2 regions of the Allobosea sp. P5_A5 genome follow, and region 2 is predicted to be linked to the other one. Evidence: predicted binding sites of a transcription regulator. Region 2 holds the regulator's gene; the other holds the start of a gene.
The links. The regulator LexA, encoded in region 2, represses DNA repair genes until DNA is damaged. The targets are predictions, from matches to a motif close to TGTTCNNNNTGTGTTCNG.
Positions count from the first base shown of each region.

Region 1: the regulator LexA is predicted to act here: its motif matches at 13,657-13,674, upstream of AC1DR6_RS05205 (DUF3072 domain-containing protein).

Region 1 is NZ_JBFUKY010000002.1:330,894-346,475, reverse strand. It holds gene AC1DR6_RS05285 (MFS transporter) at 1-16, opposite strand, end outside; gene AC1DR6_RS05280 (anhydro-N-acetylmuramic acid kinase) at 154-1,257, opposite strand; gene AC1DR6_RS05275 (response regulator) at 1,669-2,067, shown strand; gene AC1DR6_RS05270 (sensor histidine kinase) at 2,136-3,167, opposite strand; gene AC1DR6_RS05265 (amino acid ABC transporter permease) at 3,525-4,193, shown strand; gene AC1DR6_RS05260 (amino acid ABC transporter permease) at 4,203-4,853, shown strand; gene AC1DR6_RS05255 (transporter substrate-binding domain-containing protein) at 4,895-5,734, shown strand; gene AC1DR6_RS05250 (amino acid ABC transporter ATP-binding protein) at 5,874-6,647, shown strand; gene AC1DR6_RS05245 (hypothetical protein) at 6,741-6,869, opposite strand; tRNA gene AC1DR6_RS05240 (tRNA-Ile) at 6,957-7,032, opposite strand; gene AC1DR6_RS05235 (methyl-accepting chemotaxis protein) at 7,119-9,524, opposite strand; gene AC1DR6_RS05230 (acyl-CoA thioesterase) at 9,831-10,253, opposite strand; gene AC1DR6_RS05225 (MFS transporter) at 10,327-11,574, opposite strand; gene AC1DR6_RS05220 (type 1 glutamine amidotransferase domain-containing protein) at 11,905-12,465, opposite strand; gene AC1DR6_RS05215 (HlyU family transcriptional regulator) at 12,724-13,014, opposite strand; gene AC1DR6_RS05210 (secondary thiamine-phosphate synthase enzyme YjbQ) at 13,115-13,540, opposite strand; gene AC1DR6_RS05205 (DUF3072 domain-containing protein) at 13,684-13,902, shown strand; gene rpoD (RNA polymerase sigma factor RpoD) at 13,936-15,582, opposite strand, start outside.
Region 2 is NZ_JBFUKY010000001.1:413,495-429,076, forward strand. It holds gene bamA (outer membrane protein assembly factor BamA) at 1-877, shown strand, start outside; gene lpxD (UDP-3-O-(3-hydroxymyristoyl)glucosamine N-acyltransferase) at 912-1,973, shown strand; gene fabZ (3-hydroxyacyl-ACP dehydratase FabZ) at 2,141-2,599, shown strand; gene lpxA (acyl-ACP--UDP-N-acetylglucosamine O-acyltransferase) at 2,690-3,499, shown strand; gene AC1DR6_RS02025 (LpxI family protein) at 3,526-4,359, shown strand; gene lpxB (lipid-A-disaccharide synthase) at 4,359-5,546, shown strand; gene AC1DR6_RS02035 (Bug family tripartite tricarboxylate transporter substrate binding protein) at 5,571-6,560, opposite strand; gene gltA (citrate synthase) at 6,700-7,989, opposite strand; gene gltX (glutamate--tRNA ligase) at 8,299-9,717, opposite strand; gene AC1DR6_RS02050 (ComEC/Rec2 family competence protein) at 9,863-12,112, shown strand; gene lexA (transcriptional repressor LexA) at 12,120-12,833, opposite strand; gene AC1DR6_RS02060 (molybdopterin molybdotransferase MoeA) at 12,939-14,150, opposite strand; gene moaC (cyclic pyranopterin monophosphate synthase MoaC) at 14,150-14,632, opposite strand; gene trpC (indole-3-glycerol phosphate synthase TrpC) at 14,629-15,441, opposite strand; gene trpD (anthranilate phosphoribosyltransferase) at 15,450-15,582, opposite strand, start outside.

The DNA.
Region 1 (15,582 bases), on a different contig from region 2:
GCGTACTGACGGCCATGGTGAAGGCTCCGTGGCGGAGCCGGCGGAAACGATTCTCCTCCTGGCTCCGGGCGCGGTCTAGACGATCGGACCGGGCGCAACAATCGAGCCCGGTGACATTGCAGCCATGCGTGCGGCTCGCCGGCTCAATGGCCGTCAGCCCGGCAGGTTCAGTCTTCCGCCGGTCAGCGGCGCGGGCACACCCGTCGTCCCCGGCAGGCTGAGCGGCAAGTGCTTGACGCTGCGGATCGCGAGATAGGCGAAGGTCTGCGCCTCGATGACGTCGCCGTCCCAGCCGGCCGCTTCGACCGGTTCGACCGGCACGCCGAGGCGCGCCTCGAACCGCTGCATGAAATGCCGGTTGAGCCGACCGCCGCCCGTCACGAGCCAACGCCGCGGCGGCTTCGGCACATGCCTGAGCGCATCGACCACGCTCTCGATGGTGAAGGCCGCCAGCGTAGCGGCGCCATCGGCGTCCGATAGCGTCTCGACCACCTGCGCCCGACGATGAAAATCGTTGCGATCCAGGGATTTCGGCGCAGGGCGCTGGAAATAGGGATTGGTCATGAAATCCGCGACGAGATCTTCGCGCACGGTCCCGCTCGCGGCGAGCATTCCGTCGGCGTCGTAAGCCTCGCCACGCCGCTTCAGCACGAAATCATCCAGGATCGCGCTCGCCGGCCCGGTATCGAAGGCGATGACGTCCTCGCCGTCGATATAGGTCACGTTCCCGACCCCGCCGAGATTGAGCACCATCACCGGCTGTTCCATGCCTTGCGCGAGCGCGCGGTGATAGAGCGGCGCCAGCGGCGCGCCCTCCCCTCCCGCCGCGACATCGGCATAACGGAACCGGTCGACCGTCGGGATGCCGAGCGCGGCAGCGACCGCCGGTCCGTCGATGAGCTGGCGGGTGAAGCGCAGATCCGGACGGTGATAGACGGTCTGGCCGTGAAGGCCGACGAGATCGATCCTGGCTGGATCGAGCTTCTGCTCCGCGATGAAGCGGCGCACAGCCTCCAGATGAGCCGCGGTCACGGCGGCCTCAAGCTCCTCCAGCGGCTCGCTCATCGCCCGCTCGGGCGCTGAGATCAGGGCCTGCAAGGCGCTCCGGGTCTCGGCCGGATAGGGATAGCCGGCGCCAGCGCCGAAGCTCAACCGGTCACGCCCATCGCTTTCCACGATGGAGACGTCGATCGCATCCATCGAAGTCCCGCTGATCACGCCGATGGCGGTCAGCACCGGCTTGTCGAGATGGCGCATCCTAAAGCGACTCCTGCATCCCACGCCGAATTCCGTCCGGCTTTGGGAGACTGGATTAGGCCGTCTCCGGAGCAATGCGCAAGCGAAGCGCTTGCCTCTCGGCGGCGCCGGCAAATTGTGGCCGGTCGGCTCGGATGTGGCGGAACAATGGCGCCACCATCCGTGTTGCCTAGGCATCAGGTTGATGCAGGGAGGCGACGATGGGTTTGCTTGAGATCAGCATGGTTTTGGCCTGCGCTTCGGCCATCGGTTTCTACATCGCGGCCGATACCGAATAGGGCGTCCGGGCCGCCACCGACACCTTCATGCTTGCCAGATCGGGCGTGCGCTGCCACGGACGCAGTCCGCGCGTGGCAGGAACAATTTTATCCTTCGGGTGCTTATTGAACCGAGGACACAAAAGCCGGGCCGATGTCTGCAAAAATTTTGATCGTCGAGGATGAGATCCTGATTGCCATGGAGACCCAGGCGATCGTCGAAGATCTTGGCCATATCGCCGTCGGGATCGCGGCCACATCCGCCGAGGCGCGGGATCTGGCAACGGCCGAGCTTCCCGATATCGCTCTTGTCGACGTCAATCTCGCAGACGGTCCGACCGGTCCCGATATCGGCGCGGAGCTGGCCGAGAGGGGCGTGGCCGTCGTTTTCATCACGGCAAACCCGAGAATGCTGGAGCGCCGGATCGAACGCGCCATCGGCGTCGTCGACAAGCCACTTGCAGACAGCGATCTTGCCGAATTGCTAGCTTATGTCACCAGCCTGGCTCAAGGCACGCCGGGGAATCCGCCTGCTCGCCTCACGCGGTTCTGAAGCGACAGCGGCAGTCGGCCAGATCGGAGCTACAGCCGAATCCGCTTATCGACAAGAAGAAGTCCGCGTCACTCTCCCGGACTATCCGCCCGCCATAGGCGCGCAGCTTGTACCGTCACGTCTACGACGAGACCTTCCGGCTTCCAGTCGCGCGTGAGTGTGCCTCCAAGCTGGCGCTGAACGCTCATCTCGGCGAGCTTGGTCCCGAAACCTTGATGTTGCGGCTCAGCCACGATGGCGGGGCCGAGCGTCTCGGTCCATCGCATCTTGACCAACCCTCCCTCGCCAGAGATCGCAATATCGACACGCCCTGAATCGGCTGACAAGGAGCCGTATTTGATCGCGTTGGTGACCAGCTCGTGGAACAGCAGGGCAATCGGGGTCGCACCGCGATCGTCGACGACGACATCGTCACCCGAGACCACCAATCGGCCATCCGACGCGGCCGGATAAGGCGAGAACAGGGAATCGAGCAGCCCCTTGACTGTCGTCGAGCCGACGACAGGGCGGGAGACCTCGCTGTGAGGCCGCACGAACTCATGCGCTCGACCCAGCGATGCGACGCGCTCGCGGAACTGTGCCGCGAAGGTCTTCGACTCCGGGAATTCCCGTGCCGACAGCGAAATCAAGCTCCCGACGACCGAGAAGATGTTCTTGATTCGGTGGCTCAGTTCGTGGCTGAGGAGTTCGTTCGCCTCCGCCGCCAGTTTTGCCTCATGGATATCCGTGCAAGTGCCGATCCAGCGCGTAATGCGCCCGTTCGGATCGCGCACCGGCTGGGCGCGCCCGATGGTCCAGCGATAATCGCCCGAATTGTGCCGGAGCCGGTATTCGACCTCGTAGGGTTCGCCTGTCTGCAAGGATCGGTTCCAGCGACGCCACGCCTCCGGCTGATCGGCCTTGTGGAACATGCCGGCCCAGCCCTCGCCGTCCGTTGAGCCGCGAGGCACGCCGGTGAACTCGTACCAGCGCTCGTTGTAGTAATCGTGGAAACCGTCGGGCCTGGTCGACCAGACCATCTGCGGCATCGCATCGGTCAGGATCTTGAACGTCGCCTCGGTGACCGGCAGCCCAGCCTCATACAAACCATCAACCGCCAACGCCCACCCCCTTCGCCACCGTCTCGCGGCTCGTAAAAACGCGAACCGCTGAAAATAGTTGCATGGTAGGCCGGGCCGGACGAATCCGCGGACTCATACCATATTGATATCGGGGCCGTCTCGCCGACGGACTTATTCCTGCCGGGCGACGGTGGGACTGGTCGCCGCCTTGACAAGCGGGCAGTTCGCCTATGCGACGGGAGCGGTAATCAACGTCGATCGCGGCTTGCTGATTCCGCGATTGTAGCGATGCTCGGCGCCGCGGCGAAGAAGCCGGCGCTCGGCCGGCCTGGAGGAACGGATGGAGAAGGCACATGGAAGCGGTTCGGCTTTCTCCGCCCGTGACGGGCGGCCTGCATGAGCTATGAATTCGATTTCGCCGACGTCTTCGCGGCCTGGCCCGAGTTGTTGCAGGGACTGCTCAATTCGCTGGTGATTTCGGCGCTGGCGATGGCCATCGGCATGGTGGTCTCGGTCGCCGGCGCGTTGGCCAAGACATCCGGGCCTAAATGGCTGGTCTGGATCATCGACGAGTACATCGAGCTGATCCGCAACACGCCGTTCCTGATCCAGATCTTCATGATCTATTTCGGCCTGCCGTCGCTTGGCCTGAAGTTTTCCTCCAATGGCGCGGCGCTGCTGGCGCTCGTCGTCAATGTCGGCGCCTATGGCATCGAGATCATTCGCGCCGGCATCGAGAGCATCCAGAAGGGGCAGATCGAAGCGGGCAAGTCGCTCGGCATGCGCCCGCTCCAGATCTTTCGCTACATCATCCTCAAGCCCGCGATCCAGGCGATCTATCCCTCGCTGACCAGCCAGTTCATCCTGCTGATGCTGAACACCAGCGTCTGCTCGGCGATCGCGGCGAGCGAACTGACGGCGGTGGCCGGCGACATCCAGTCGCGCACCTTCCGCAGCTTCGAGGTCTATCTCGTCGTGACGTGCATGTATCTCGGCCTGTCGATCCTTTTCTGGACGGTCTTCGCCGGCATCGAGCGCACCTTCCTGCGCAAGCCAACCCGCTGAGGACGAGACATGCGCGCACTCACATCGGGCGATCTCATCTACATCGTTCTGGCGGTCCGCTGGACCTTGCTGCTCTCGCTCGCGGCCTTTGTCGGCGGAGCGATCGGCGGCGTCCTCGTGGCGATCGCCCGCACCAGCGAATACAAGTGGCTGCGCTTCCTGGCGATCGGCTACATCAAAATCTTCCAGGGCACGCCACTGCTGATGCAGCTCTTCCTGGCGTTCTTCGTGCCAGGTCTGTTCGGCTGGTCGGTGGACCCCTGGGCCGCGGCGGCGCTAGGGCTGTCGCTTCATGCCAGCGCCTTCCTCGGCGAGATCTGGCGCGGTGCCATCGAGGTGGTGCCACGCGGGCAGTGGGAGGCGGCGACCTCGCTCGGCCTGCGCTATTGGCCGAAGATGGTGCTGGTCATCGCGCCGCAGGCGGTCAAGATTGCGATCCCGCCGACCATCGGCTTCCTCGTCCAGCTCATCAAGGGCACCTCTCTGGCCTCCATCATTGGTTTCGTGGAGCTGGCCCGGGCCGGGCAGATCATCAACAACGCCGCCTTCCGGCCCTTCACGATCTTCGCGCTGGTCGCGCTGGTCTACTACGTCGTCTGCAGGCCGCTTTCGGCCTACAGCAAGAGAATGGAGCAAAAGCTCCTGATCGCCGCGCGCTGAGCGCGGTCACGCAACGTCGTCTGTTCAAGAGGAGAACGTCCATGTCCCTGTTCAAGTCCATCTGCCGGCGCGGCTTCGGCGCGCTGGTCTTCGCCGGCCTCGCCGCCGCTTCGCTCGGTACCATCGCCCCGGCCAAGGCCGCCACGCCCGACGAGATCAAGAAGAACGGCGTGCTGAAGGTTGGCCTGCTGACCGACTATCCGCCCTTCGGCGGCACCGATTCCAACCAGCAGCCCGCCGGGTACGACGCCGATGTGGCGGCGCTTTTCGCCAAGTCGCTCGGCGTCAAGCTCGAGCTCGTGCCAGTCACGGGCCCCAACCGCATCCCCTATCTGCTGACCAACAAGGTCGACCTGCTGATCGCCACCTTCGGCATCACCCCGGAGCGCCAGAAGCAGGTGCTGTTCTCCAACCCCTACAGCGCCATGACGATCTACGTGCTCGCGCCCAAGAACATGGCGATCAAGACGCCCGACGACCTGAAGACCGTGACGATCAGCGTGGCGCGTGCCTCGACGCAGGACATCGCGATCAGCGCCGTCGCCCCGCAGGGCACACCGCTGAAGCGCTATGATGACGACGCCACCACCCTGCAGGCGTTGATCTCGGGCCAGGTCCAGGCCATCGGCGCGAGCAACATCGTGCTCGCCCAGATCAGCAAGGACTATCCGCAGCTCAACATCGAGCCGAAGATCACGCTGAAGGAGCAGGCCAACGGCATGGCTTTCCGCAAGGCTGACACGGTCCTCGCCGAATATGCAGATAAGTTCATTGGCGAGGTCGAGGCCAACGGCGAGCTCTCGAAGATCAACCAGAAGTGGTTCGGCACGCCGCTTACCAAGCTGCCGCCGATGCCGAAGTTCACCACCGACAAGTGGTGATCCCAAGCCCAGCCCGTTCCCCCCGCGCCTGAGGCAGGGCGGAGCGGCAGGCTTCGGGGATCGCATATGGTCCCGCTGAAACACGCGCATCCGGCCTTGGCCGGGTGCGGCTTCCACTCCCGTACACGATGGTTTTCAGATGGCTGGCAGCGCCCCTACCGAGCCCAGGACCGGCGATGCGATCATCCGGATGCGCCACGTCGACAAGTTCTACGGCGACTTCCATGTGCTGCGCGACATCGACCTCACCGTCTCGCGCGGCGAGCGCATCGTCATCTGCGGCCCCTCCGGCTCGGGCAAATCGACGCTGATCCGTTGCCTGAATCAGCTCGAGGAACACCAGAAGGGTGAAATCTTCATCGATGGCACCCTGGTCCATGCCAAGCTCAAGGGCATCGAGGACATCCGTCGCGAGATCGGCATGGTCTTCCAGAGCTTCAACCTGTTCCCGCACCTGACAGCGCTCGAGAACTGCATCCTCGCGCCCATGAAAGTGCGCGGCATCGCAAAGGCGGAGGCCGAGGCGACCGCCCACAAGATCCTGGAGCGCGTCCATATCCCGGAACAGGCCAACAAGTATCCGGTCCAGCTCTCCGGCGGGCAGCAGCAGCGCGTCGCCATCGCCCGCTCGCTCTGCATGAATCCCAAGATCATGCTCTTCGACGAGCCGACATCGGCGCTCGACCCCGAGATGGTCAGCGAGGTCCTCGACACCATGGTCGAGCTGGCCGAGAGCGGCATGACCATGATCTGCGTGACCCATGAGATGGGCTTCGCCCGCAAGGTCGCCGATCGCGTGATTTTCATGGACGCCGGCGAGATCGTCGAAATGGCGCCGCCGGATCAGTTCTTCTCCGCACCGACGAGCGAGCGGACCCGCAAGTTCCTCGGCCAGATCCTGCACCACGCTTAACGCGCTGCGGCTCCTAACAGTACTGCTGTTCGCGACCGGTAACTCGCCCTCAAACTCTGCCGCGCGCTCCCGAAGACGAAGGTAAGCCCGCCCTCAGTTCTTCATGTCCGTGTCCAAGGCGGTCAGCTCGTCCGAGAGGCCGTTGACCGACAGGGTAACCTTCACGGCCTGCTGTGTCTGCGCACGATAGGTGACCGACACGTCCGACGAGGCAGTGCGCAATGGCGTTATCGGGAAAACGAGAACTTCGACAAAGACTTGCGCAACCACGCCGCCGGCGGCGGACCGGTTCGCGGTTCTGATCGGGAATGGTGGGCCGGGCCGGACTCGAACCGGCACCGGCGCTGTTATGAGCAGCGAGCTCTAACCATTGAGCTACCGGCCCGCATTTCGCCTACAGCATCGCGGGCAAAAGAAAAACCCCGCGGCACCAGCCGCGGGGTCGGTTTGATGGTGCGGAGGTAACCGTCGTCAGGCAGCACGGGCGAGCCGGTCGGCCTCACCGTGGGAAGCGTGCCCTTCGCGGAACTGGAAGCGCGCGATGTGTTCGGTCAGGGCGCGGGTCTGCTCGTCGGTCAAGGCCAGCGCCGCATTGGTCTCCTCCACCAGCGCCGCGTTCTGATGCGCCATGGTGCCGATGCCGTCGATCTCAGTGTTGATCGCCGAGACGTCGCTGGCCTGGCTGCGAGCCGTCTGCGAAATGCCGTTCATCAGCCCAGTCAGCTCGTTCACCGAGCCGACGATCGCGCCGAACATGGCCGAGGTTTCCTCGACCAAACCGACGCCGACCTTGACGTCGCCATGGGCGGCTTCAACGAGCTTCTTGACGTCGTTGGAGGCGTCCGCCGAGCGCTTTGCGAGGCTTCGGACTTCGGTCGCGACCACCGCGAAGCCCTTGCCGGCATCGCCGGCGCGGGCCGCTTCCACTGCCGCGTTCAGTGCCAGCAGGTTGGTCTGGAAGGCGATTTCGTCGATCATCGCGATGACCTCGGAAATCTTGCTGGAGGACTGGCGGATGCGCTGCATGGCTTCGAGCGCCGAGGCCACGACCTTTTCGCCGCGCTGGGCCCGCTCTTCGGCGCTCTGCGCCATGCCGGTCGCCTGGGCGGCCTCGGTCGCGGTCTTCTTGACCGTTCCCGCGAAGGCGCCGAGCTGGTTGGTCGCCATCGAGACGGCGTTGCTCTCCTCGCTGGTACGCTCCGCGAGGTCGGTCACGCCGTCGAGGATCTCGCTCGTCGCGCTCCGCACGGCGGAGACGGTTTCTGACAGGCGGGCCAAGGTGCTCTCGAATTCTTCGGCCAGCGCATTCGTGCCGTCCTTCAATTCGGCGAAGGCACCCTGATAAATCCCCTCGATGCGGGTCGAGAGGTGGCCGGCGGAGAGTTCGGCCAGCACGTCGCAGGTTTCCGAAAGGCCGGTCTGAACCGTCTCCAGAAGCGCGTTGACCGAGCCGGCCAGCGCATTCAGCTCCTCGTCGGCGAACTGCGCCGCGACACGCTGGCTGAAGTCGCCGGCTGCGGCGGCTGCGACGACGACGCCGAACGCCTCGCCGAGTTCGCGCATCATCTCGCGACGCTGCTCTTGTGCCTTCTGCTCGTCCTCGACCTTCGCGGCCTCGGCGGCGCGCAGCGCCACGGCGTTATCGCGGAACAGCAGGACGCTCTTCGAGATGTCGGAGATCTCGTCATTGCCCTTCGTGTCGACGGCGGTTTCGAGCGCCCCATCAGCGATCGCACGGGTCGCGCCCCAGAGCCGGTTGAGCCGGCCGACGATCATCGGACGGACATAGAACAGCGCCAGCGCCAGCGCGATGAGGAGCGATCCCGCCCCGATCCCGCCGAGCCACATCTTGTTCTGCTCGATCATGGCGCTGCTGGAGGCGCTAGCGGCCGCGGCACCAGTGCGCGATGCGGTGACGAGTTCGTCGACGGCGCTGCGCACGGCAGCGGCAGCAGCCCGCGTCTGCTCAAGCCCCTTTTCCATCGCGGCACGGGTCTCGAGTTCCCGCTCGCGGATGACGACGACGCCGTTGCGATCGGCGCTCAGATTGATGATCCCCTGGATCGCCTTGGTCCGTTCGGCATTCTGGCGAAGGCCGTCGGCATCCGCCAACAGCGCCATCAGCCGTTTGATGTTGGCGGTGAGCTGCGTCTTGAGCTGCCCGAACCGCGCCGTGTTGTCGACCTGGGAAATCTCGCGCAGCAGGCCGACAAGCTCGCTGGCCTGGAGCTGCATGGACTGCAGCGCCGACACCAGCGCCAGGTCCTTGTCGATGATCTGGTTGATGGTCGCCTCGACCTGGTCGCTGGTGACCTGGCTGGAGCTGGAGATGCCCATCTTGAGATTGAACTGGGCATCGGCCGTCTCGAAATCGGCGATGCCGCTGAAGGCATCGCGCGCCTTCGTCAGGTTGGTGAGTGCGACGACCTGATCGGCCGCGTTGCGCAGCCGGTCGCCGGTGAGGTTGTCGATCTCGTTGATCTGCCGGGCCAAAACGTCGATTGCCTTTTGCGTCTTCGTCTGGTCGACCTTGCTCTGCTCGAAGATCTTGCGCATCAGGTCCATCTGCTGCCACTCGGCCTTGTCGAGGTCGCCGGTCAGCGCGGACCGTTGCTGGACGGAGGCGACTTCGCTGAAGCGCGCCGCCAGCGCCGTCGACTGCGTCGCGGCCTGGGACAGCTCGAGCGCAAGCTGCACCACCGGCATCTTCTGGTTGACGAGATCGTCCACCGTCGACTCGACCCGCTGATAGGACAGCCAGGCCACGCCCGTGGAAACGATGGTGAGCGCGGTCAGCGTGCCCAGCGCCGCATAAATCCGGGCCGCGATGCCGATCCGTGTCGGCTTGCGCTCACGCGCGGGCTTGGTTTTCGTCATGAAGTCGGCTCCGGAAAACGCAACGCGAGAAGAGCAATTCAGCGAGGGGCGATGGAACGCGCCGGGGGCGACTGGCAGCCCATCCGCGACAGGCTCACGCGAATCCGCAGCCTCCCGGCAGGCCAGCCGGGCGGTCGCGACCGCGTGCAGAGTCGAACGGACATGGAAGGTCTTCCCCCGGCCGGATTCACCCGGCTCGTCATGGGAAAAATGGCCTATCCGCGCTTAAGGAACGTTTAAAAACTGGATTCTTTTGAATCACCCTGCGGACTGTACCGGTGACGTTCCGTTAGGGTTTGGCGTCGGTCAGACAGCGAGCGGCGTATCGGTATCGCGCGGCACCGGGCGAGGCCGGCCGTCCTCGTCGATGGCGACGAAGGTGAAGGTCGCGTCGGTGACCTTCTCGTGCAGGGTGGTGCGGAAGCGCTTGGCCCAGGCCTCGATATGGATACGCATCGAGGTCCGGCCAATCGATTCGATCTCCGTATAGACGCTCAGCACGTCGCCGACCTTCACCGGGTGGATGAAGGTCATCGCCTCGACCGCAACCGTGACGACGCGTCCTTGCGCACAATCGACACCGGCGATGCCGCCTGCCTGGTCCATGCGCGACATCACCCAGCCGCCGAAGATGTCACCATTGGAATTGGTGTCGCTCGGCATGGCGATGGTGCGCACGGTGAGTTCACCGCGCGGGTGCTCGGCGGCGGCGGCTTCGGCAAGGCTCATCGTCGACCTCAATTGGCAATCGGACAGCGATGATGGTCGTGGCTTTGGCGCCGCGCAAGCGCCTTGGCGTCGGTCAAGCGCTGGCAGCGCCCTCGACTGGCACGGAACGCGGCCGCGTCCTCGACAGCAGCCAGCAGACGATGCTGAGATTGACGAGGTTCCAGGCGAGACCGTTGAGGAAAGCGACGCGGTAGGAGCCGAAATAATCGAAGATGACGCCGGAGAGATATCCGCCCGTCGCCATGCCGAGCACCGTGACCGACATCACCAGTCCGATCCGCATGCCGGCCTGCCGGGCTGGCATGTATTCCCGGATGACGATCGCATACATCGGCACGATGCCGCCCTGGAACAGGCCGAACAGCCCGCTGACGACGTAGAGCGACGATAGCCCGTCGAACCACAGGTAGAGAAACAGCGCCACGCCTTGCATCAGCGACCCCAGCGCCAGCGTCGCCGTGCCGCCGATGCGGTCTGCGATGAAGCCGGAGCCGATGCGGCTGACGATGCCGAGCCCCATCATCAGTGAGAGCATCTCGGCACCGCGCGCGACGCCGTAACCGAGATCGCCGCAATAGGCGACGATATGCACCTGCGGCATCGCCATCGCGACGCAGCAGGCGAAACCGGCCAGGCAGAGCAGAACCTGCAGCGCGTTGGCGCTTAGGCCCAGATCGTTGCGGGCGCCGGCACTGCTGATCTCGGCCGAGGCCAGCGCGGCCGAGGCCGGCTGGCGGCGGAAGAACGGCGCGAGCGGCAGCATCACCGCCAGTGCCACGATGGCGATGCCGAAATGGGTCGCGCGCCAGCCGTAATGAGCCAGCCCCCAGGTGATGACCTGCGGCCAGACCACACCGGCCAGATAGCTGCCCGACGCACCGCAGACGACGGCCAGCCCGCGATGCCGCCGGAACCAGTGCGACAGATCGGAGATCAAGGGCGAAAACCCGGCCGCGCTGCCGACGCCGATCAGCAGCCCATGCGCGATCGCGAACTGCCAGAGCGAATGCGACAGGCCGGCGGCGGAATACCCGGCAGCCAGCAGAAAAGCGCCGGCGATCACCGGGACCATGATGCCGTAGCGATCCGCGACACGGCCCATCACGATATTGCCGACGCCGAAGCCGATCATTGCGAAGGTATAGGGCAGCGAGGCGCCCGACCGCAGCGTCTCGAACTCGCCCTGCATGGCAGGCAGCACCACTACGACAGACCACGAGCCGACGCAGGCGACGGTGCCGATGACCAGCGCCAGCGCGAGCCGCATCCAGGCGTAGCGGGAATCAGGCGCGTAACGCGCCGTATCGTCGATGCGGGCCATGTTTCCTCGACAGCCGGCTGGCGGCCTTCGTGCCGAGGATTAACAGGTGGCGGCGGTCCCACAAATGCTGCTCACACAGGACTGGAATGCGTCACCGATGGCAGCATCACCGTGTGGAAAAACGTTATTGAGATGCCAGAACGAACAGGGGTCATCCCGGACGCAGCGCAGCGGACATGCGGGATCCATTCCGGAGCGCTTGCCGGGGGGAGGTTCCGGAATGGATCCCGGGTCTCCCTCCGGTCGCCCGGGATGACCGCGCGGTTCTCCCGGCAAAGAAAAGCCGCAGCCCGGAGGCTGCGGCTTCAAAGGCCAAACGGCCTAGCGGATTCAGGCGGCGCGGCGCTCGTGGCGGCCTTCGTTCACCTCTTCGATAATCTTGGCGACGAAGGCCGGCAGATCGTCGGGATTGCGCGACGTGACGACGCCCTTGTCGGTCACCACCTCGCTGTCTTCCCAGTGAGCGCCCGCATTGATCAGGTCCTGCTTGATGGTGTTGTAGGAGGTCATCTTACGACCCTTGGCGATGCCGGTGTCGATCAGCAGCCATGGCGCATGGCAGACGGCCGCGACGACCTTGCCCTGCTCGAAGAAGCTTTTGATCAGCGCCAGCGCCTTGTCGTTGCCACGCAGCGTGTCGGGGTTCATCTGGCCGCCCGGCAGCACGATCGCATCGTAATCGTCGGCGCGAGCCTGATCGAGAGCGCGGTCGACCTTGACCGGCCGACCCCAATCCTTCTTGTCCCAGCCCTTGATCTCGCCCTGCTCGGGCGACACGATCTCGACCATCGCACCGGCCTTCTTCAGCCCGGCGAGCGGCACATCGAGTTCGGATTGCTCGAAGCCGTTGGTGGCGAGAATCGCAATTTTCTTTCCGGCCAGATCGCTCATGGCATTCTCCTGAACTATTGTGGGGGTCTGTTCAGGAAACGATGCACGGCAGGAAGCGTTCCCGGACAAAAGGTCGCGAAGACGGGAGCCCGGTCGAGAATACCGCCAGCGCTCATCCTGAGGAGCCGCAGAACGCGGCGTCTCGGAGGATGCCCCAGGAAGGTCCCGAGCCTGACCATCCTTCGAGACGCGCGTCTGTGAAGCGCTCCTCAGGATGAGGGCTCCATGTTCACACGGTCTCTGAGAATCTGATGGGCCTCAACGGAAGATCCGCTCGCCTTCCGTATCGACGATCTGCTGGCCCTTGGTCAGCGTGAAGTTCGCCGCCTCGTCTTCACCGGGGAAACGGTCGGCGCGAATGAAACGATGGCTCTTGGTTTCGCCATCGATCGCTTTCTCGATCACGCCACAAAGCTGATAACCGCCCTCTTCCTTGTAAGGCGTCGCGTGGATGGTGAAGCCGTTATGCTCGATGCTTTTGACCGGGCCGGCGGACTTGTCCTCGGCCGGCTTGCGACCGCCGCCGAACAGAGATTTCAGGAAGGACATCGCGGCACTCCTCCGGCCTGTTCACGGCCTTGAAAGCGGCCGATAGGATCATTGAAACCGAGACGTAGTCGCGGGCGCCGGTCCTGCCAAGCGTTTAGGCTCACGCCGACAGATGCAGGACGACCTCGCGCCGGTGCGGGCGGCTGCGATGCTCGAACAAATAGATTCCTTGCCAGGTCCCGAGCGCCAGCCGCCCTGCCATGACCGGGATCGACAGGGACACCGGCGTCAGGGCCGCCTTGATATGGGCCGGCATATCGTCGGGCCCCTCCTCGCGATGGACGAGATAATCCATCGCCGGATCGTCCGACGGCGGCACCAGCCGGCGAAAAAAGCCGTCGAGATCGCGCTGAACGTCAGGGTCGGCATTCTCCTGGATCAGCAGCGAACAGGAGGTGTGGCGGACGAAGACCGTCAGCAATCCTGTCGCCCGCCCCGCTTTGGCGACGAACGCCAGGACCCGCTCGGTAAACTCGTGAAGTCCGGGGCCGCGGGTCTCCAACGTCAGAATGGTTTGATCGGACATCGCATCAGCCTCGTTTCATACGCGACGCTTCGACAGCGCTCGAAACCCAGCCGCCTAGTTGCCGATCCCGGGGCTCGACCGGATGGAACCTAGCGACGTCAAGCAGCGTCTTCCAATAGAACAAACACAGAACAGGACGCATTATGAGCAATCCCGATCCCAAAAACGACCCCAACCCATCCGGCAACACCGTCAAGGATCCAGAGCAGTGGACGTCGGGCGACGACCCGATGACCGGAGCCCAGACCTCTTATCTCAAGACCTTGAGCGAGCAGGCCAAGCAGCCGGAGATGTATGCCGACGACCTGTCGAAGGCCGAGGCATCGCGGCGGATCGACGAACTCAAGACGGCGATCGCGTAATGCGAAAAGGGGCGCCACGGCGCCCCTTTTGTCTCAATTGTCCAGGAAGCTCCTGAGCTTCCGCGAGCGGCTCGGATGCTTCAGCTTCCGCAGCGCCTTCGCCTCGATCTGGCGGATGCGCTCGCGGGTCACGCTGAACTGCTGGCCCACTTCTTCCAACGTATGGTCGGTGTTCATGCCGATGCCGAAGCGCATGCGCAGCACGCGCTCCTCGCGTGGCGTCAGCGAGGCCAGCACCCGCGTGGTCGTCTCGCGCAGGTTGGACTGGATCGCCGCATCGATCGGCAGGATCGCATTCTTGTCCTCGATGAAGTCGCCGAGATGCGAATCCTCCTCGTCGCCGATCGGCGTTTCGAGCGAGATCGGCTCCTTGGCGATCTTCAGGACCTTGCGTACCTTCTCCAGCGGCATGGCGAGCTTCTCGGCCAGCTCCTCCGGGGTCGGCTCGCGGCCGATTTCGTGCAGCATCTGGCGCGAGGTCCGCACGATCTTGTTGATCGTCTCGATCATGTGGACGGGGATGCGGATCGTGCGGGCCTGGTCGGCGATCGAACGGGTGATCGCCTGCCGGATCCACCAGGTCGCGTAGGTCGAGAACTTGTAGCCCCGGCGATACTCGAACTTGTCGACCGCCTTCATCAGGCCGATATTGCCTTCCTGAATCAGGTCGAGGAACTGCAGGCCGCGGTTGGTGTATTTCTTGGCGATCGAGATCACGAGGCGCAGATTGGCCTCGATCATCTCCTTCTTCGCCTGCCGGGCTTCGCGCTCGCCCTTCTGCACCATCATCACGATCTTGCGGAATTCCTGGATTTCCAGGCCCGTCTCGGAGGCGAGCGTGTGCACCTCTTCGCGCAGTTGCTTGATGCGCTCCAGCTCCGAGCCGACGAATTCCTTCCAGCCGCGCGAGCCGAGCTTGGAGACGCGCAGGACCCATTTCGGGTCGAGTTCGCCGCCGACATGCTGCTTCAGGAAGTCCTCGCGGCCGACGCCATAGCTCTCGGCCAGGCGCAGCAGGCGAGTCTCGTGGCCAATCAGGCGCTTGTTGATGTCGTAGAGCTGCTCGACCAGCGCCTCGATACGGTTGTTGTTCAGCGAAAGCGACTTCACCGCGGTGATGATGTCGTCTTTCAGCTTCTTGTATTTGCGGTCCTGCGACGGCGAGAGCTTGGTGTTCTCCAGCCGGTTGGCGATATCCTGATCCTGCAGGCGGCGCAGCTTCTTGTAGTCGTCGGCGATCGCATTGAAGGTTTCAAGCACGCGCGGCTTGATCTCGGCCTCCATGGCCGCGAGCGACACGTTGTTCTCCATGTCGTCGTCGTCCATGTCCGCAGGGGCTTCCCCCTCCGACGTCTCCGCCGCAACCTCGGGCTCCTCGCCCTCGGCACCGGGAACGGCCTCCGGATTCTTGCTGTCGGGACCGGCATAGGTCGCTTCGAGATCGATGATGTCGCGCAGGAGGACCTTGCCCTCCACCAGCTCGTCACGCCAGATAATGATGGCCTGGAAGGTCAGCGGGCTCTCGCAGAGCCCGGCGATCATCGCCTCGCGGCCGGCCTCGATGCGCTTGGCGATGGCGATTTCGCCTTCGCGGGACAGAAGCTCGACCGAGCCCATCTCGCGCAGATACATCCGCACCGGATCGTCGGTGCGTTCGGTCGGCTCGAGGTTGCGCTTGGT
Region 2 (15,582 bases):
CTCCCCGTTCCCCGGCATCACCCCGGGCACACCCGGTGCGATCAATTCCGACCAGATCTATAACTGCGTGACCAACGGCGAAGCCTCGGTGGCGGTGAAGGAAGCGCAGGGCTCGACGCTGACGTCGCTGGTCGGCCTGAACTTCAACTATAACTCGCTCGATAACGTCCAGAACCCGCGCAACGGCTTCATCGCCGAGCTGAAGCCTGAATTCGCCGGTCTCGGTGGCGACTCCAAGTTCCTGCGCGTCGCTGCAGACGCCCGGTACTATCGCGAGATCTTCGACGATGTAGTGGGCTTCCTGCGGGTTCAGGGTGGCCATGTCGAAGCCACCAGCGGTAATCTGCGCATGGCGGACCATTACTTCCTCGGACCGACACTCGTTCGCGGCTTCGCGCCGTCGGGTATCGGCCCGCGCGACGTGCTCAGCGATCCGACGGCGAACGCGCTCGGCGGCACCAGCTATTTCGGCGGTACGGCGGAGATCCAGTTCCCGATCTTCGGCCTGCCGCGCGATCTGGGGCTTCGTGGTGCGATCTTTGCCGATGCCGGTACGCTCTTCAGCTATGATGGCGGCTCGGCTTCGAACTTCGGCAGCTGCCCTGCGGGTTCGGCGCCACGGCAGTTCAATGTCGCCACCGGCGGCGGCATTTACGGCCAGAGCAATATCGCCTGCGTGCGCGACAAGAACATCCTGCGCTCGTCGGTCGGCGCCTCGATACTGTGGCAATCGCCGCTTGGTCCGATCCGCTTCGACTACGCTTACGCGCTGACCAAGGATGACGGTCAGTGGGGTGTCGGTCCGACCGGCCTCGTCGGCAAGTATGGCGGCGACCGCCTGCAGGCTTTCCGCTTCTCCGGCGGCACGCGCTTCTGACGAAACGGGGCTCGCGCCCCGTCTCGGTTTCCTCATGACAGAACCTGTTTTCTTTCCGTTTGCGACCTCGCTGAGCCTCAGTGAGGTCGCAAACATGTCCGGCGCCACGCTTCCCGAGGGCGCAGATGCTGCGCGCGTCGTCTCGGGCGCGGCTGCCCTGGAGATGGCCGGCCCCGGCGATCTCGCTTATATGGACAACCCGAAATATGTCGCCGCGCTTTCGGCGACGAAGGCGGGGTTTGTCCTGGTCTCGTCGCGTTTCGCAGATCGCGCTCCGCCGTCGGCTGTCATCCTCGTTACCGCGACGCCCTATCATGCGTTTTCGCGCGTCCTTACGTGCTTTTTCCCGAGTGCTCTACGGCCGGAATCGGTCTTTGGCGCGCAAGGTGTCGCGCCGGGCGCTGTGGTTCATGCCACCGCGGTACTCGAACAGGGCGTCACCGTGGATCCCGGAGCCGTCATCGGCCCAGGGGCGGAGATCGGCGCCGGGACCGTCATCGCATCCAATGCGATCATCGGACCGCAGGTGCGGATCGGGCGCAACTGTTCGATCGGCGCCGGGAGCACGATCCAGGCCTCGCTGATCGGCAACCGCGTGATCGTGCATCCCGGCGCGCGTATCGGGCAGGATGGCTTCGGCTTCGCGATGAGCCCCAAGGGCCATATGAAGGTTCCACAGATCGGCCGCGTGATCGTGCAGGACGATGTCGAGATCGGCGCCAATAGCTGCATCGATCGCGGTGCCAGCCGCGACACCGTCATCGGCGAGGGCACAAAAATCGATAACCTCGTCCAGATCGGCCATAACTGCGTCATCGGGCGTCATTGCGTCATCTGCGCGCAAGTCGGCATGGCGGGCTCCACGACACTCGAGGATTTCGCGGTCCTGGGTGGGCAGGTCGGGCTTGCGGGGCACCTGACGATCGGCGCGGGCGCGCAGATCGCAGCGCAGAGCGGCGTCGCAGGCGATGTGCCGCGCGGCTCCCGTTACGGCGGCTACCCGGCGCAGCCGGCGCTGAGCTGGGCTCGTGAAAGCGCCTGGCTCAAGGCGGCGGTCAGCCGGCGAGGGCGCAAGGACGAACCGCCAAAGGCCTGATGCCTGCAGGCCGGCATCGGCCCACAGGCCAAATTTCTGTTGCCCGATCGGCTCGCTTTCCGGCAAACGATCAAGGCAAAATGGGGGCTGGCGGTATCTTTGGTACCGGATGCCGCGAACGAGCACCGGCGCCGCAAGATCGCCGGAGCGGCTGGAGAACGAGTGCGATGAGCGAGCCGACGACCACATTGGATGTCATCGACATCCAGAAAATTATGACGTGCATCCCGCATCGTTATCCGTTCCTGCTCGTCGACCGCGTGGTCGAGATCAATGGCGATGAATCGGGCGTCGGCATCAAGAACGTCACAGCCAACGAACCGCAATTCACCGGTCACTTTCCTGGCCGACCGGTTTTTCCGGGCGTCTTGATGATCGAGGGCATGGCGCAGACAGCCGGCGTGCTCGTCGTCAATGCCCGTGGTCCAGCCGAGGAAAAAGTCAGTACGGTCCTATTCACCACCATCGACAAGGCGAAGTTCCGCAAGCCGGTAACGCCAGGTGATCAGGTCCGCTTCCATTTGGTCAAGAAGGCGCGGCGCCGGAATATCTGGTTCTATCGCGGGGAAGCACGTGTCGATGGCGTGCTCGTGGCCGAGGCCGAAATCTCCGCGATGGTGTCCTGAGCGATCAGGCTCTCCTATGACGAGCCAGCAGCGGAAACGGCATGCCGCGCGGCTCCGGATGAAACGCCGGACAGGATCAACGAACGCGCCATGAGCGTCTCCATTCATCCCATGTCGATCGTCGACCCCAAGGCGCAACTTGCCGATGGGGTGATTATCGGCCCATTCTGCACGGTCGGCGCGGACGTCGTACTTGGCGAGGGCGTCGAGCTGGTCAGCCATGTCGTCGTCGCCGGCCGAACGAACATCGGCGCGCGCACATCGATCTATCCCTTCGCCTCGATAGGGCACCCTCCGCAGGATGTGAAATACCGCGGCGAGCCGTCGACGCTGACCATCGGCGTCGATTGCAAGATCCGGGAAGGTGTCACGATGAACCCCGGCACCGAAGGTGGCGGCATGGCGACGGTGGTCGGAGATCGCTGCTTCTTTCTCGCCGGCTCGCATGTCGGGCATGACAGCCGGCTGGGCAACAACATCATCTTCTCGAACAATGTGATGTGCGCGGGCCACGTCTCGATCGGCAATTTTGCCATCCTGGGCGGCGGCTGCGGCATTCAGCAGTTCGTCCGCATCGGCGACCATGCCTTTGTCGGCGGGGGCGCCGGAGTCCTGACCGACGTCATCCCGTTCGGCGCGGTGCGCGACAATCCCGCTCACCTGGCCGGGCTGAACCTGATCGGCCTCAAGCGGCGCGGATTCACGCGCGAGCAGATCCATGAACTGCGTCGCGCCTACCGCTCCCTTTTTGCCGACGAAGGCACGCTTGCGGAACGCGTCGAGGACGTTGCGACCGAATTCGCCAATCATCCCCTGATCCATGAAATCCTCGATTTCATCCGCGCGGGCGGCGATAGGGGTATAGTCACACCTCGCGACGTGTCGCTCGTCGACCGGTGATACCGCTGGCCGATAGCGCGGCCGGCTTGCAAGGACCGCTCGGCCTGATCGCAGGCGGCGGCACTTATCCGCCGGCTCTGGCGAAGATCGTGACGGCGCGGGGCGGAACTATTTTCGTCGCCGCGATCGAGGGCGTCGCAGACCCATCCGCCTATGGCCATGCGCTTCTCAAGATGTACCGTCTTGGCCAGCTCGGCAGCCTGCTCGAGGATTTGCGGCGCCGCGGCATCGCCGATCTTGTCATGCTCGGCGGCTTGCCACGGCCCAGCTTCGGATCGCTGCGGCCGGAACTCGCGACGCTGCGTTATATGCCGTATTTCGCGAAGGCGTTTCGGGGCGGAGACGACCACCTGTTGAGCGGGGTCGTCAGGTTCTTCGAGGAGCAGGGATTTCGGGTTCATGGCCCGGCCGAGATCGCGCCTGAGCTTACGATGCCCGCAGGCCCGCTTGGGCGGCGCCAGGCGTCCGAGGCGCAGCAGGCCGTGCTGAAACGCGGCTTTGCGCTGATCGAAGCCATGTCGCCTTTCGATGTCGGCCAGGCAGCGGTGCTCGCCGATCATCGGATCGTGGCGATCGAGGCGGCTGAGGGCACTGACGCGATGATCGCGCGTGTCGGGGACCTCGTCGCGCGTAGGCGGCTGAAGCTTGCCGAGGGCGATGGCGTGCTGGTCAAGGCCCCCAAGGCCGGACAGGATCTGCGCGTCGACATGCCGGCGATCGGCCCGCAAACGCTGCATAACATCAAGGCCGCCGGGCTCGCAGGCGTCGGCGCCAAGGCCGGGCAGGTGCTGGTCGGCGATCGCCTGGCGCTGGGCCGCCTCGCCGATGAACTCGGTCTGTTCGTGGAGGGGATGATCTGATGCGTCCTTTCCGGCTCGCGATCATCGCAGGCGAGGCCTCCGGAGACGCGTTGGCCCTGCGCTTCCTGACCGGTCTGCGCGAGCGTCTCGGAGACCGCGAGATCGAACTCTGCGGCGTCGGCGATCACGGCCTGCCTGAGGCCGGGCTCAAGGCGCTCTTTCCGCAGGCCGATATCGCGGTGATGGGATTCGGCCCCGTCATCGCCCGGCTTCCGCTTCTGTTACGGCGGATGGAGGACGCGGCGCGTGGGGTTGTCGCCTTCGAGCCCGACTTGCTCCTGACCATCGACAGCCCGGATTTTTGCCTTCGCGTGGCGAAAAAGGTGCGGGCGCGCGCGCCTTCGATCCCGATCGTGCATTGGGTCTGCCCTAGTGTCTGGGCCTGGCGCTCCGGCCGCGCCCCTCGCATGAGGCCGCATATCGATCGGATCCTTGCACTGTTGCCGTTCGAGCCGGAGGCGCTGGCGCGGTTGCAAGGGCCCGATACGGTCTATGTCGGCCATCCGCTGATGGAGCGGCTTGCCGAGCTGCGGCCGAATGCCATCGAGCAGCACCAGCGCGACGATGCGACCCGCCCGCTCGTGCTTGTCCTGCCGGGGAGCCGCCGGTCCGAGATCCAGCATCTGCTGCCCGTCTTCGGGGAGACGGTCGCCAAGGTCGCGGGATCGATGCCGGGCGCACGTTTCGTTCTGCCGGCGGTGGCGCGACTGCAGCCCATGATCGCCGAAGCGACTGCCCATTGGCCGGTCAAGCCCGAGATCGTCACCGGGGAGGCCGCCAAGCTCGCGGCCTTCCGCAGTGCCAGGGCGGCGCTCGCCGCTTCCGGCACGGTCACGCTTGAACTCGCCCTCTCGCAGGTTGCGACCGTCGCGGCCTATCGGGGCGCGGCTTGGGAAGCGGCGCTCGCTCGTCGCCTGGTGAAACTGCCGAGCGTGATCCTGCCCAATCTGATCCTCGGCCGGAACATCGTGCCGGAGTTTATTCAGGAGGAAGCGACGCCGGAGACACTGAGCCGGCATCTGCTCGCTGTGCTCGCGGACGGCCCCGCCCGCGACTTACAACTTTCCGGCTTCGCGGATGTCGAGGCGATCATGCGCTCGGCAGGTCCGAGCCCCGCCGCCAACGCGGTCTCCGCCGCGCTGGCGTCTGTCGAACACAAGAGCGGCCGGCCGGTCGTGTCGCTTTAGCCGGTGCATTTTTTGATGCCGCGGTCACTCCACCACGGCGCCGGAGGCCTTGGCGATCGGGGCCCATTTGGCCAGTTCGATCTTGACGTGTTCACCAAGCTGGGCCGGCGTCGACCCGACGATGTCGGCGCTGACGTCATTGAGCCGCTTCTTGACGGTCTCGTCTTTCAGCGCGGCGTTGGCCGCCTCGTTGAGCTTGGCAACGATGGCGTCCGGCATCTTGCCCGGTCCGAAAAGCGCGTTCCAAGTATAGGTTTCGTAGCCGGTCAGGCCGCTTTCGGCGATCGTCGGGATATCCGGGAAAGAGCTGACGCGCTCCTTGGTGGTGACGGCGATCGCGCGCAGTTGCCCGCTCCGGATGAAGCCGGCGGAGGAGGGCAGGTTGTCGAACATGATCGGCACCGTGCCGGCGACGACATCGTTCAGCGCCGGACCCGCTCCGCGATAGGGCACATGGGCCATCTGGACCCCGGCCATCGTCTTGAAGAGTTCTCCGGAAAGATGAAGCGGGGTGCCGACTCCAGAGGAGGCGTAGGCGTATTTCTCCGGGTTGGCCTTGAGGACGGCGATGACCTCCCGGACCGTTTTCGCTGGAAAATTCGGATTGACGACCATCACGTTCGGCACGATCGCCAGAAGCGAAATGGGTGTGAAATCCTTCACCGCGTCGAATGTCACGGTCTTCAGGATCGCAGGATTCAGGGCGTGCGTCGAAATCGTGCCGAGCAGCAGGGTGTAACCATCGGGAGCGGCGCGCGCGACGGCGGTCGAGCCAACATTGCCGCCGGCGCCGGCACGGTTCTCGATCACGACGTTCTGGCCGAGCAGCTCGGCCATCTTCTGACCGACCAGCCGGGCAACGATATCGGTCGAGCCGCCCGCTGCGAAGGGCACGACGATGGTGACGGGGCGCGTCGGGAAGGCGGCTTGCGCCGAGGCACCGCTTCCGCCCAATGCGACGGCACCAGCGCCGAGCAGAAATGCACGGCGGTCGAGACAATCATGAGCGGTCATCGATGCGTTCTCCCTTTTGAAGAACGAATGTAGAGCCTTCGCCCGCCTCGTCATCCCCCCGGAAAGTATCAATGCCCGGAAACAATAAAGGCGCGGTCCTGAGACCGTGCCTTTGAATTTCCGTCGTGAACGCTTGTGTTCAGCGGCGGCCGATCGGCGTGTAGTCACGCTTGGGCGCGCCGGTATAGAGCTGGCGCGGGCGGCCGATCTTCTGGGACGGGTCCTCGATCATTTCCTTCCACTGCGCGATCCAGCCGACCGTGCGGGCAAGCGTGAACAGCACCGTGAACATCGAGGTCGGGAAGCCCATCGCCTTCAGGGTGATGCCCGAATAGAAGTCGATGTTCGGATAGAGCTTCTTCTCGATGAAATACTCGTCCGACAGCGCGATGCGCTCCAGCTCGATCGCAACGTCGAGCAGCGGATCGTCCTTGATGCCGAGCTCGTTCAGCACCTCATGCGTGGTTTTCTGCATGATCTTGGCGCGCGGATCGTAGTTCTTATAGACGCGGTGGCCGAAACCCATCAGGCGGAACGGATCGTTCTTGTCCTTCGCCTTGGCGATATATTTCGGGATGTTCTCGACCGAGCCGATCTCTTCCAGCATCTTCAGCGCGGCTTCGTTGGCGCCGCCATGAGCAGGGCCCCACAGGCAGGCGGTGCCGGCGGCGATGCAAGCAAACGGGTTGGCGCCCGACGAACCGGCGAGGCGCACGGTCGAGGTCGAGGCGTTCTGCTCGTGGTCGGCATGCAGGATGAAGATGCGGTCAAGCGCACGCGACAGCACCGGATTGACCTTGTACTCCTCGGCCGGGACCGCGAAGCACATGCGCAGGAAGTTGGACGTGTAGTCCAGCGCGTTCTCCGGATACACGAAGGGCTGGCCGATCGTGTACTTGTAGGCCATGGCGGCCAGCGTCGGCACCTTTGCGACCATGCGCATCGAGGCGATCATGCGCTGATACGGGTCCGAGATGTCGGTCGAGTCGTGGTAGAAGGCCGAGAGCGCGCCGATCGAGGCGACCATGATCGCCATCGGGTGCGCATCGCGGCGGAAGCCGTGGAAAAAGCGCGCCATCTGCTCATGCACCATGGTGTGGCGCGTGACGCGGTAGTCGAAATCGGCCTTCTGGGCGGCCGTCGGCAAATCGCCTTCGAGCAGCAGATAGCAGGTCTCGAGGAAGTCGCCGTGCTCGGCGAGCTGCTCGATCGGATAGCCGCGATAAAGCAGCACGCCGGCGTCGCCGTCGATATAGGTGATCTGCGACTCGCAGCTCGCCGTCGAGGTGAAGCCGGGATCGTAAGTAAACATGCCCGTCTGGGCGTAAAGCTTGCCGATGTCGATGACGGACGGACCGATCGACCCCTGCTTGATCGCCATGTCGACGTTCTTGTCGCCGACTTGGAGCTTGCTGGTGTTTTCGCTCATCGATACCGATCCTTTCAAGGCTCGCTGCTGTTCGGCAGTGGCTGGTGCAGCTCGTCCGCGCGATGGCGCGGAACGCTCCTCATCCGAACGGCCTGACGTGACGGGAACATGTCGGCGGGTCGAGGCGAATGCGGTCCATGCAACTGATTTACAAGCAATTTTCGTGCCTTTGCGTCGTGTTGCGGCGCAACGCACTTTGGCGTCACTAGACCATTTGCACGGCGCATTCAACCGAGCCGAAAGGCGGTTCGTTCCGCGTCCGTATCATGACGGACGGCAGGCGATGTATGCCGGCGCCGCCCGACGATTTCAGACCTGATCGCCGAGGCGCGCCAGGCTCTCCTCGCGGCCGAGAACGGCCATGACATCGAACAGCCCCGGCGACATGGCTCGGCCCGTCAATGCCGCGCGCAGGGGCTGGGCAGCCTGACCCAGCTTGAGCCCATTTGCTTCGGCGAAGGCGCGCACCGCGGCCTCCAGCGGCGCCGGCGACCAGTCGTTGACGGCTTCGAGCGCCTGGGCCAGCCCCGGCAGCCGCGCCCGGGCACTGGCGTCCAGCAGACCCTTGGCCTTGTCGTCGAGCTGCAGCGGGCGCTGGGCATAGAGATAGAATGCGCTGTCGAGGAGTTCGATCAGGGTTTTCGCGCGCTCCTTGAGACCTGGCATCGCAGCGAGGAATTTCGCCTCCAGCTCCGGCGAAAGCGTGGCACCGATGCCGCGTGCCGGCCCGATCTGGGGCAGGATGACCTTCAACGCGTCGAGCAATTCGGCATCGCTGGACTGCCGCATGTAGAGGCCGTTGAGATTTTCCAGCTTGGCGTAGTCGAAACGCGCCGGCGAGCGGCCGATCGAGGAGAGGTTAAAGGCGTCGATCATCTCCTGCGTCGAGAATGTCTCCTGGTCGCCATGGCTCCAGCCCAGGCGCACCAGGTAGTTGCGCAGCGCGGCGGGCAGATATCCCATCGAGCGATAGGCATCGACGCCGAGCGCGCCATGGCGCTTCGAGAGCTTCGCGCCGTCGGCGCCGTGGATCAGCGGGATATGAGACATGCTCGGCACCGACCAGCCAAGTGCATCGTAGATCTGAGTCTGGCGAGCGGCATTGGTCAGATGGTCGTCACCGCGGATGACATGGGTCACGCCCATATCATGGTCGTCGACCACCACCGCGAGCATGTAGGTGGGCGTTCCGTCGGAGCGCAGCAACACGAGATCGTCGAGGTTCTCGTTTTGCCAGACAACCCGGCCCTGAACCTCGTCGTTCACGACCGTCTCCCCGGTCTGTGGCGCCTTCAGGCGGATCACCGGCTTGACGCCGGCAGGCGCCTCGGATGGGTCGCGATCGCGCCAGCGGCCGTCATAGCGCAGCGGCTTGCCCTCGGCGCGGGCCTTTTCCCGCATCTCCTCGAGCTCGGCCTGCGAGGCATAGCAATGATAGGCGTTGCCGGCGGCGAGCATCTGCTCGGCCACCTCGCGGTGCCGCTGCGCGCGCGAAAACTGATAGACCGTGTCGCCGTCCCAATCGAGGCCGAGCCAGCTCAGCCCATCGAGAATCGCGGCGATCGCGGCGTCCGTGGACCGTTCCCGATCGGTGTCCTCGATGCGCAGCAGCATCTTGCCGCCGTGGCGGCGGGCATAGAGCCAGTTGAACAGCGCGGTGCGCCCCCCGCCGATATGCAGGAATCCGGTAGGTGAGGGCGCAAAGCGCGTGACGACGGCGTTGCTCATGAAAGCGGCTCCGGCCGGGCGGAAACATCAGCCCGAGGCGAGGAAGGGAAAAGGCCAAGTCGCGCATGACAACCGGCGCGCGCCCTGTAACATGGCTTCGCCGGGGGGTTAAGGCCTCAATCGTGCCGGCGGAAAGGGGAAGGCGATGCAATCGGCACCGCCCGGTCGCGCGAAGCTGATCGCCGCCGCCTTGCCGGTTCGGCTGCTGCCGCCTTTCGTGGTCGGCGGCGGCTCGCTGATCGCCGACTTCCGGCGCGGGTTGATGAATGCGCTGGCGCTGGAGGCCGAGCGCCGTCGACTTTTCCTCTGGCTGCCGGTTGCGATGGGCATCGGCGTGCTGCTGTATTTTTCGGCCGACAGCGAACCTTCGTTCTGGGCGCCGGCGCTTGGCTTCGGGCTGGCCGCGACCCTGGCGGGATTGCTGCGGGCGCGACCGCTGCCTTCTGGCGCCTGCATCGCCTTTGCTGCGGTCTTTGCCGGCTTCGGTGCGGGAGTCTGGCGCACGGCTGATATCGCCACGCCGATGCTGGAGCGGCCGCGCGTCGCGAAGCTGACCGGCTTCGTGGAAAGCGTCGAGGCGCGGGATGTCGGCGCGCGCCTGGTTTTGCTCGTCACCGACATTGCGGGGCTTGCGCCCGAGCAGCGGCCCAAGCGCGTGCGCGTCAACATCCGCAGCGGGACGGTGTCGCCCGGCGACCATATCCTTGCGACCGTGCGCCTGTTGCCGCCGCCTGGGCCGGCACGGGCCGGCGGCTATGATTTCGGCCGCGATGCGTTCTTCAAAGGGATCGGCGGGGTCGGCAGCATCGCCGGCAAGATCGCGCTCACGCCGCCGCCTTCGGCGATACCGCTGCGGCTGGCTTTCGACGCGGCGCTCGATCGCGCGCGCAACGCCCTGACGCAGCGGATCGCCAGTTCCGGAGGCGGGCAGGGCGGGGCGATGGGCGCCGCGCTCGTCACCGGCAAGCGCGGGCTCATCACCGAGGCGACCAATAACGATCTGCGGGCCGCCGGCATCTACCACGTCGTCTCGATCTCGGGCCTCCACATGGTGCTCGCGGCCGGCACGATCTTCTGGCTCGTGCGCGCCCTGATGGCGCTGTCGCAGACGATCGCGCTGGCGTGGCCCGTCAAGAAGATCGCGGCGGTGGCGGCCATGATCGGCGCGACGGCCTATTGCGTTTTCTCAGGCGGCGACGTCGCGACCGAGCGATCCCTGATCATGACGCTGGTGATGCTGGGGGCGATCCTCGTCGATCGCGCGGCGCTCAGCATGCGCAATCTCGCGCTCGCCGCGCTGATCGTGCTCCTGCGCGAACCGGACGCGCTGCTGGGGCCAAGCTTCCAGATGTCCTTCGGCGCCGTCGCCGCGTTGATCGCCTTCGCCGAGCGTTGGGAGCGGCGCGAGCGCTCTAAGCCGCCGCGCGTGCTGCCCTGGCCGCTGGATGCGCTCTGGACGGCGGCGCTCGGCATTCTGGTCACGACGATCCTCGCCACCGCCGCTACCGCGCCGTTCGGAGCCTTCCATTTCCAGACCTTCAATCCCTTCGGGCTGCTCGGCAATGCCATGGCGCTGCCCTTCGTCTCGCTTTGCGTGATGCCGGCCGCCGTCTTCGGCGTCCTGGCTTATCCGTTCGGGCTCGACTGGCCAGCCTGGGCCTTGATGGGCCTGGCCTCCGAGATGGTGCTGAAGGTCGCACACTGGGTCGCCACCATCGACTATTCGACCGTAACCGTCGCCGCATTCGGCCCTGCGGTGTTGCTGAGCTTCGCCATATCCCTGCTCTGGCTCAGCCTTTGGACGACGCGGTTGCGCTGGCTCGGTCTCCTGCCGCTCACATTCGGCGTGGCATTCGCCGCGAAACCCGAACGACCGGAGATCCTGATCGAGCGCGACGGTTCCGGCATCGCCGTACGCGGCGCCGACGGGCGGTTCGCCATCGCAGGCAAGCCCAGCCGCTTCGTTCTTCAGCAATGGCTCGCTGCGGATGGCGACAACCGCTCGCCGGACGACGCCACTTTGCGGAACGGTGTCGTCTGCGACAGTCTGGGCTGCGTCACCCGAACGGCTGAGGGCCGTACCATCTCCTATGCGCGCGATCGCATCGCGATCATCGAGGACTGCCGGCGCGCCGATCTGGTGGTGACGAGCATTCCCTGGAGCGCGCCCTGTGAGGCTACGCTGGTGCACCGCATGGACCTGTCGCGAGACGGGGCCACCTCGCTGTTCAGGCACAGCGAGGGCTGGAGCTTCCGCGCTTCCGAACAGGCGAACACCGAGCGTCCCTGGACACGCCGACGATCCCCAAGTCCGGCAGCGCCCGCCGCCTCACGTCCAGCTCCGGCGCCAGCGCCAGTGGCGGAGCCAGCCGAAGACGCCGACAACGTTCAATAGCCCGCGTTCAATAGCGACGGAGCAAATTGACCAGGCGCCCCTGAATCTTGACGCGGTCGGGGCCGAGTACGCGTGTCTCGTAGGCCGGATTGGCAGCCTCGAGCGCGATCGACGAACCGCGACGGCGCAACCGCTTCAACGTGGCTTCCTCGTCATCGATCAGCGCGACGATGATGTCGCCGTTACTGGCCGTGTCCTGCCGCCGGATGACGACCGTGTCGCCGTCGAGGATGCCGGCCTCGACCATCGAATCACCGCGCACCTCGAGCGCGTAATGCTCGCCGGCACCGAGCATGTCGGGCGGCAGCGAGACGGTATGGCTGGCATTCTGGATCGCCGAAATCGGGGTGCCCGCGGCGATGCGGCCCATGACCGGGATCGCGATCGCGCCTCGGACGTCCTCTTCGGGTGCCGGCGCCATGCGGGGTTTCGCCGCCGCCGTCTGGTTGGACAGGCCGCCCTGCACCACCGCCGGATTGAACCGGCGTGGCTGCGGGCCGCCGGCGCTCTCGGGCATCTTGATGACCTCCAGCGCACGCGCCCGGTTCGGCAACCGCCGAATGAAGCCGCGCTCCTCCAAAGCCATGATCAGGCGATGGATGCCCGATTTGGAGCGCAGATCGAGCGCGTCCTTCATCTCGTCGAAGGAGGGCGGCACGCCGCTCTCGCGCAAACGCTCCTGAATGAAGCGCAGGAGTTCATGTTGCTTGCGTGTCAGCATCGTCCCCGCCAACGAAATGATAGATTCGAAACAAAGCACGAACACCATAGCTGTTCGCTTTGTGTTCCGCAAGCGTGCCTGCAGGGAGACCTCAGATGATGCCGGCTAACGAAGCAGCAGGATCCGGCAGGGATCGCCTTGCTTTGCCGACTCAGCGAGCGCTGGCCTGATCGTCAAGGCGCCGGCACGGGCGAGAGTGCCGAGCATCGACGAATCCTGACGCGCGAACGGCGTCGTCAGCCAGCCCTTTTGAGTTGGCGCGACCTCCGAGCGAACGTAGTCCTCACGTTCATCGTTAGCCGGCATATCACATCCGAGGATAGCAGGGACGCTGCGGTCTCGCGCGGGGTCGGGCATCCCCAGCAGAGCTTCGATCAGCGGCAACACGAAGAGATGCCCGCAGACGATCGAGGATACCGGGTTTCCAGGCAGGCCGACCACCACCATGCGTCCGAGCCGGCCGGTCATCATCGGCTTGCCCGGCCGCATGGCGATCTTCCAGAAACCGAGCTGCATGCCGGCGCGCGTCAGCGCCTCCTGCACGAGGTCGTGGGCGCCGACGGATGCGCCTCCCAGGGTGATGAGAACGTCCGCGTCGGCCTCTCGCGCGGCCGCAATCCGGGCCGCGAGATCGGTGTGATTGTCACGGCCTATGCCAAGGTCGAAGGCTTCACCGCCTGCTTTCTCGACCAGCGCCATGAGCGCAAAGGAGTTGGAGGCGACGATCTGATCGGGCCCGACGGTATCGCCCGGCGCGACGAGTTCGTCTCCGGTCGCGAGGATCGCGACGCGCGGCTTGCGACGAACCGGGAGGGCAGGGTGGCCCATCGCCGCGGCAAGCCCGAGCGCGGCGCTGTCGAGCACGCGCCCGGACTTCAACAACACGTCGCCCTCGCTGAAATCGAGGCCGGCCGGCCGCAGGAACTTGCCTGTCGGGGGTGGTACACGCACGGTGATCGCGTCGGTGCCGACGCCATCGGCATCTTCCTGGATCAGCACGGTATCAGTGCCGTCCGGCATCGGCGCACCCGTGAAGATCCGGACCGCCTGCCCGGTGCCGACCGAGCCTGCCCAGCCGCGCCCGGCGGCGGATTCGCCGACGACTTGGAGCACCTTGCCCTCGGCCATGTCGACGCCCCGCACGGCATAACCGTCCATCGCCGAATTGGGGAAGGGCGGCTGCGTCCGCAGCGCGACGACGTCTTCGGCCAGCACGCGCCAGGCGCAGCGAGCGAGCGGCAACCGCTCCATGTCCGTCGAAGCCGGGACGCTGTCCAGCAGCGCGCGCAGCGCGACGGGAACAGGGGTGAGCGCCATCAGCGCGGACCCGCCTCGAAATCGCCGGAGCGTCCGCCCGATTTATGGACGAGCCGGATGCCTTCTATCCGCATCGACCGGTCGACGGCCTTGACCATGTCGTAGACCGTGAGGCAGGCGACGGAGACCGCGGTCAGCGCTTCCATCTCGACGCCGGTCTGACCGGTCAGCTTGACCTCGGCCCGGACGCGCACGCCCGGCAAATCCTCATCGATTTCAAGCTCGACGGCGATCTTGCTCAGCAGCAAGGGGTGGCAGAGCGGGATCAGCTCGTGGGTGCGCTTGGCCGCCATGATGCCGGCGAGGCGTGCAGTCCCCAGCACGTCGCCCTTCTTGGCGTTCCCGTCCCGCACGATCGCGATTGTTTCCGGCGCCATCACCACGCTGCCTTCCGCAACCGCGACGCGGACCGTCTCGGCCTTGTCGCCGACATCGACCATATGGGCCTGGCCCTGCGCGTCGAGATGGCTGAGGCGGCTCATGCCGCAGTCGCTGGCGACAGGCCGGTCAGCAACTCGGCGGTCGCGGCCGCGACATCGCCTTGCCGCATCAGGCTTTCGCCGACGAGGAAAGCGTTCACCTCGGCCGCGTTCAGCCGGAGGATATCGGCGTGGCTGAAGATGCCGCTCTCGCCGATGACGATGCGATCAGGCGGCACACGCGGCGCTAGCCGCTCGGTCACGGCCAGGTCGACATGGAAGCTGCGCAGGTCGCGGTTATTGATGCCGAGGAGCCGGCTGTCGAGCGTGAGCGCCCGGTCCAGTTCGGCGTCATCGTGGATTTCGACCAGCACATCCATGCCGAGGTCCCGCGCGGTGTCGTTGAGAACATGCGCGGTCGCATCATCGACGCCGGCCATGATGATCAGGATGCAATCGGCGCCCCAGACGCGCGCCTCATAGACCTGATAGGGATCGTAGAGGAAATCCTTGCGGAGCACCGGCAGTCCGCCGGCCTCACGGGCCTGAGCAAGGAATTCCGGCCGACCCTGAAAAGAGGGCGCGTCGGTGAGCACGGAGAGGCAGGCCGCCCCGCCCGCCGCGTAGGCACGCGCCAAAGCGGGCGGGTCGAAATCGGCGCGGATCAGGCCTTTGGAAGGGCTCGCCTTCTTGATCTCGGCGATCAGCGCGGGTTTCCCCGCCGCGATCTTCGCCGCCATGGCGTCGGCAAAGCCACGCGGCTTGCCGGCGGCACGGGCGAGGCGCTCGATCTCAGCCTGGGGAACCGCTGCCTTGGCGGCTGCGATCTCCCGGCGCTTATAGGTCTCGATCTCGGCGAGGATATCGGTCATCGCCGGCCTCACGCGTTCGACGTGGCGACGAGCTTTGCCAGCACGCCTTTGGCCTTACCCGAATCGAGCGCCGCCGTTGCTTGGGCGAAGCCGTCCCTCAAGTCGCTTGCCTTGCCGGCGACGAGCAAGCCGGCGGCGGCG